Linked DNA regions of Methylobacterium currus. The protein of the gene in region 1 interacts with the protein of each later gene in a pairwise test. Links are inferred from orthologs where the notes say so. Each region holds a gene or a part of one and is shown in the gene's direction. Other genes may lie near its edges.

What was found.
Region 2: the proteins of clpS (region 1) and dps interact in binary tests that used the Escherichia coli proteins (3 or more experiments, as listed by UniProt). The link is inferred for Methylobacterium currus from one-to-one orthologs.

The regions. Positions count from the first base shown.
Region 1 is NZ_CP028843.1:1,063,710-1,066,857, reverse strand. The notes cover bases 190-3,018. They hold clpS (ATP-dependent Clp protease adapter ClpS), read left to right. Parts: upstream 190-1,329; coding sequence 1,330-1,707; downstream 1,708-3,018. Other genes in these bases: clpA (ATP-dependent Clp protease ATP-binding subunit ClpA), read left to right, coding at 1,729-3,018; DA075_RS04855 (D-alanyl-D-alanine carboxypeptidase), read right to left, coding at 190-260. Outside these bases: more of DA075_RS04855, read right to left, coding at 1-189; more of clpA, read left to right, coding at 3,019-3,148. UniProt on the Escherichia coli protein: Involved in the modulation of the specificity of the ClpAP-mediated ATP-dependent protein degradation.
Region 2 is NZ_CP028844.1:461,717-464,750, forward strand. Bases 145-2,859 are described here. They hold dps (DNA starvation/stationary phase protection protein Dps), read left to right. Parts: upstream 145-1,082; coding sequence 1,083-1,637; downstream 1,638-2,859. Other genes in these bases: DA075_RS32235 (SDR family oxidoreductase), read left to right, coding at 145-884; DA075_RS32245 (1-aminocyclopropane-1-carboxylate deaminase), read right to left, coding at 1,932-2,859. In the rest of the region: DA075_RS32230 (GMC family oxidoreductase), read left to right, coding at 1-9; more of DA075_RS32235, read left to right, coding at 6-144; more of DA075_RS32245, read right to left, coding at 2,860-2,942.

The DNA.
Region 1 (3,148 bases):
TGCTCGAACAGCAGGTAGAGCGTCATCACCTTGGTGATCGAGGCCGGGTGGCGCAGGGCGTCCTCGTTGACCGCATGCATCACGCGGCCGGTCTTGGCGTCGACGACCATCGCGGCGTAGGGCGGATTGTAGCCTCCGCCGCCGCCGTGATGGGCGCGCCGGCGCGCCTCGGCGGGCGAGGCGGTGAGCGCCGTCAGCACCGCCGCGGCGGCGAGCACGGCCGGCAGCGCGGGTCCAGATTGGCCGTGAACGCAACGCATCACGCACATACCCCGTTCGACTGAAGGGGGCGCCTGCGACGGAGGCGGCGCCCTCGAACCGATGGCGCCCCGCGAAGACGGCGTGGCGCAGCGGCATCACTGTCAATCAGGCTAGGGAGGCGCGGTTACGCCCCGGTTAATCGGGCGCAAATTCCGATGCTCGAATTTGCTCATTGTGCGACGCACAATAACCCTTGACGGATTTTGTGCGGTGCACATATTGCAGGCCAGCGGGGCGCGACGCGCGGGTGCCCTGCCGAAGCCCTGAACGCCGCGCGAGGAGGGGCGCCCCCCTGAGGCGCCGCCACACCATGAACCAGCAGAACATCAGCCAGCAGGCCGAGGCGGCCCAGAAGTTCGGCAAGGACAGCATGGACGCGATGCTGCGCAGCTTCGGCACCCTGTCGAAGGCCAGCCAGGCGATCACCGTCGAGGCGACGGACTTCGCCAAGCAGTCCTTCGAGCACGGCACCGCCACCCTCGAGAAGCTCGCCGGCGTGCGCTCGCTCGACAAGGCGCTCGAGATCCAGACCGAGTACATGAAGACCTCGTACGAGCGTCTCGTGGCCCAGACCACCAAGATGACCGAGCTCTACCAGAACCTCGCCAAGGAGATGGCGAAGCCGTTCGAGGGCTTCGTCGCCAAGGCGCAGGAGCAGGCGTTCAAGGCCCAGGACCGCGCCTTCGCCACGGCCAAGGACGGCCTGAAGAAGGTCGAGGACGAGTCCCACAAGATCCAGGACGCCGCGTAAGCCACGCGCCGCGCGAGGGCGGACGGCCTCGCCGGGTCCCCTTTTGGGGGTTCCGCGTCGGGGCCGCCGCTCCACCATCGAGACCGCGACCGGCACGGGATCCCGTGCCGGTCGCACGCGTTTTCAGGGCCCCGCGAGAGGCTTGCACGACAAGAGCGCGCAGCCGACTGGCGAAGCGACGGCTCGGCCTATAGATTAGGCTCGGCACCGGCAGCCGACGTGATAGGCTGCCGTCCCGCATCACCGCCCAAGCCCCCCGGCAGAGGGAGGCCGGTGCGGTTCGGCGCGGTCGCCAGAGCGAGGTCGGTACGATTCAGATGGCTCAGGTCCCGAGGCAGGGAGAACCCTCCACCAGGCCGGTCGCGGCCAATCCCCGCGCACCCGGGAACGGCGACGGGCGATCGGGAACGGCCGTGATCACGCGGACGAAGCCGCGCACCAAGCGGCCCAATCTCTATCGCGTGCTGCTCCTCAACGACGACTACACCCCGATGGAATTCGTCGTCCACGTGGTCGAGCGCTTCTTCAACAAGTCGCGCGAGGACGCGACCCGCATCATGCTGCACGTCCACCAGAACGGCGTCGGCGAGTGCGGCATATTCACCTACGAGGTCGCCGAGACCAAGGTGACGCAGGTCATGGACTTTGCGCGGAAACATCAACATCCTCTGCAATGCGTCATGGAAAAGAAATAGGCACCAGCAAAGAGGCCCGCTTTGCCCAGCTTCTCACGCAGCCTTGAACAAGCTCTTCACCGCGCCCTGGCGCTCGCCGGCGAGCGCCGGCACGAATACGCCACGCTCGAGCATCTCCTGCTGGCCCTGGTCGACGACCAGGACGCGGCTGCGGTCATGCGGGCCTGCAACGTCGATGTCGACCTGCTGAAGCGCAATCTCGTCGAGTACATCGACACGGAACTCGCCAACCTCACGGGCGACGGCCGGCAGGACGCGAAGCCCACCGCGGGCTTCCAGCGCGTGATCCAGCGCGCGGTGATCCACGTGCAGTCCTCGGGCCGCGAGGAGGTCACCGGCGCCAACGTGCTGGTGGCGATCTTCGCCGAGCGCGAGAGCCACGCCGCCTACTTCCTGCAAGAGCAGGACATGACCCGCTACGACGCGGTCAACTACATCAGCCACGGCATCGCCAAGCGCCCCGGCCTGTCCGAGGGCAAGCCGGTGCGCGGCGCCGACGAGGACGGCCCGGCCGAGCGCCCGAGCGCGTCCGAGGACGAGCGCGGCGGCCAGAAGAAGAAGGGCGACGCCCTCGACGCCTACTGCGTCAACCTCAACAAGAAGGCCCGCGAGGGCAAGATCGATCCGCTGATCGGCCGCGAGAACGAGGTCCAGCGCACGATCCAGGTGCTCTGCCGCCGGCAGAAGAACAACCCGCTGCTGGTGGGCGACCCCGGCGTCGGCAAGACCGCGATCGCCGAGGGCCTGGCGCGCAAGATCATCCAGCACGAGGTGCCGGAGGTCCTGGCCGACGCGACCGTGTTCTCCCTCGACATGGGCACGCTGCTCGCCGGCACCCGCTACCGGGGCGACTTCGAGGAGCGCCTCAAGCAGGTGATGAAGGAGATCGAGGCGCATCCCAACGCCATCATGTTCATCGACGAGATCCACACGGTGATCGGCGCCGGTGCGACCTCGGGCGGCGCGATGGATGCCTCGAACCTCCTGAAGCCGGCTCTGGCCTCCGGCTCCTTACGCTGCATCGGCTCGACCACCTACAAGGAGTACCGCCAGTACTTCGAGAAGGACCGAGCCCTGGTCCGCCGCTTCCAGAAGATCGACGTCAACGAGCCGTCGATCCCGGACGCGATCGAGATCCTCAAAGGCCTGCGCCCGTCCTTCGAGGAGTTCCACAAGCTCAAGTACACGACCGAGGCCGTGAAGGCCGCGGTCGAGCTGTCGGCCCGCTACATCAACGACCGCAAGCTGCCGGACAAGGCGATCGACGTGATCGACGAGACCGGCGCCTCGCAGATGCTGGTGCCGGAGGGGCGGCGCAAGCGGACGATCGGCGTGAAGGAGATCGAGGCGACCATCGCCACGATGGCCCGCATCCCCCCGAAGACCGTCTCGAAGGACGACGCGGAGGTGCTCGCCCACCTCACCGACAACCTGAAGCGGG
Region 2 (3,034 bases), on another replicon or contig:
ACTCGATGAACGACGATCCCCGCGAGGCCGGACCCCGGCCGCCCTTCCCCGGCGCGCAGCAGCAGCCGCGCCCCGGCCTCACCGGGCCGATGGACCCTCCCCCCGACCACGGCGAGGAGAGTTACGTCGGCAAGGGCCTGCTCACCGACAAGGTCGCGATCGTCACCGGGGGCGATTCGGGCATCGGCCGCGCGGTCGCCATCGCCTATGCCCGCGAGGGGGCGGACCTGGCGATCTCCTACCTCGACTCCGAGGAGGTCGACGCGCAGGCGACCAAGGCCTGGGTCGAGAAGGCGGGCCGGCGCTGCCTCCTGATCCCGGGCGACCTGCGCGACGAGGCGCATTGCCGGGCGGTGGTGGCGAAGACGGTGGCGGAGTTCGGCCGCATCGACGTGCTGGTCAACAACGCTGCCGCGCAGGTGGTGAACGAGGGCCTCGACGACGTCACCGCCCACGATGTCGAGGGCTCGTTCCGCGCCAACGTCTTCGCGATGATCTACCTGGCGCAGGAAGCCGTGCCGCATATGCGGCCGGGCTCGGCGATCGTGAACTCGACGAGCCAGCAGGCCAAGGTCGCGGATGCCAGCATGCTGGTCTACGCCGCCACCAAGGGGGCGATCAGCACGCTCACGGTCGGCCTGTCGAACCTGCTGGCGCCGAAGGGCATCCGGGTCAATTGCGTCGCGCCCGGCCCGGTCTGGACGCCGATCCAGCCGATCGTGAAGTCGCCTGAGCAGATCGAGAAACTGGGCGCCGATACTCCGCTTGGACGGGCCGGCCAGCCGGCGGAGCTGGCCCCCGCCTACGTGCTGCTGGCCTCGCGGGAAGGCAGCTACATGACCGGCGCGCTGGTGCCGGTCACTGGCGGCCAGCCGATGCTCTGACGGACGGGCAGGATGTCGACCGGCGGGGTGTCAGCCCCAGTACCCCCGCCCTAGCTCCTTCGTCATCGGACAGGCCCGGTACGGGCCCGTCCCACCACCCCGGCGCGAAGACCGGGGATGGATCCGAAAACCCCTCCGCAGCCTCGGAACGGCCGCCCGCCGGTCCCGTTGTTGCGGGAAATCCACGGAGTAACCGACATGACGGATTCCCAGGGCAAGGCCGGCCAGCCGCGCCAGCACCGCACCCGCAACAACACCGACTCGAACGCCAAGCGCGTCTCGATCGAGACCCTGAACGCCCGCCTCGCCGACGGCATCGACCTCGCGCTCAACATCAAGCAGGCGCACTGGAACCTGAAGGGCCCGCAATTCATCGGCATCCACGAGATGCTCGACGGGTTCCGCACCGAGATCGACGACCTCAACGACAAGGTGGCAGAGCGCGCCGTGCAGCTCGGCGCCACGGCCCTCGGCACCGCCACGGTGGTCTCCAAGACCTCGAAGCTGTCGCCCTACCCGACCGACATCTACGCCATCGCCGATCATCTCTCGGCCCTGATCGATCGCTACGCCGCCTACGCCAACGCCGTGCGCGAGAACATCGACCAGACCGACGAGGCCGGCGACCCCGGCACCGCCGACCTGTTCACCGAGGTCTCCCGCGCCGTCGACAAGCAGCTGTGGTTCCTCGAGGCCCACGTGCAGGAGCCGACCGGCACGATGCGCGACGGCGACGGCAAGGGCGCGCGCTGAGGGCGACCTATTCGGTGAGTGGGGCCGGCGCCTGAGCCGGCTTCGGTCGCGGCGCATCGTCGATGCGGCGGATCGCGGTTCGTCGAAGACGATGCGGCACACTCGGACAATCGAGCACGGCCCGATCGCGCCACGATCGGGCCGTGGCCTTGTCTCTTCGGGACGGGAGAAGACCGGACCTGCCGCGCCCCGCGGGCGCAGGACTGTCCGGGAAAAAGATTGGCGCGGGTTTCCCCTCTCCCCGCCGGCAGGGAGAGGAGGGGAACCCGCGCCATTTCTTTTCGCCGTCCCGGCTCAGCCGTTGCGGAAGGTGTAGCTGTAGCCGTTGAGGGCTGGCGCGCCCCCGAGATGCGCGTAGAGCACCTTCGACCCCTTCGGGAAGAAGCCCTTCTGGACGAGGTCGATCATGCCCTGCATCGACTTCCCCTCGTAGACCGGGTCGGTGATCATCGCCTCGAGCCGGGCCGCGAGGCGGATCGCCTCGACCGTCTCCTTCGAGGGCACGCCGTAAACCGGGTAGGCGTAGTCCTCCTTGATGACCACGTCGTCCTCGGTGATCTCGCCGGCACCCACGAGGGCGGAGGTGTTCCGGGCGATCTCGAGCACCTGCGCCCGGGTCTGGGCGGGCGTGCAGGAGGCGTCGATGCCGATGACGTTGCGGGCGCGGCCGTCGGGCTTGAAGCCGACCACCATGCCCGCATGGGTCGAGCCGGTGACGGTGCAGACCACGATGTAGTCGAAGTGGAGGCCCATCTCGGCCTCCTGCCGGCGCACCTCCTCGGCGAAGCCGACATAGCCCAGGCCGCCGAACTTGTGCACCGAGGCGCCGGCGGGGATCGCGTAGGGCTTGCCGCCCTTGGCCTTCACGTCCTCGATCGCCTGCTTCCAGCTGTCGCGGATGCCGATGTCGAAGCCCTCGTCGACGAGCTGCGACTCGGCGCCCATGATCCGCGTCAGCATGATGTTGCCGACCCGGTCGTAGACCGCGTCCTCGTGCGGCACCCAGGCTTCCTGGATCACCCGGCACTTCATGCCGATCTTGGCCGCCACCGCCGCCACCATGCGGGTGTGGTTCGACTGCACGCCGCCGATCGACACCAGGGTGTCGGCGCCCGAGGCGATCGCGTCCGGCACGATGTATTCGAGCTTGCGCAGCTTGTTGCCGCCATAGGCGAGCCCCGAGTTGCAATCGTCGCGCTTGGCATAGATCTGCACGTCGCCGCCGAGATGGGCGGTCAGGCGCGGCAGGTGCTCGATCGGGGTCGGGCCGAAGGTCAGGGGATAGCGCTCGAACTGCGACAGCATCGAAGGGATCATCGCCGGGGTCCTATATGGAAGCCGGGCTCAACCTAGCAGGACTTCGACGGAAGGTGCTCTCGAACTTGCGCGATCTTCGA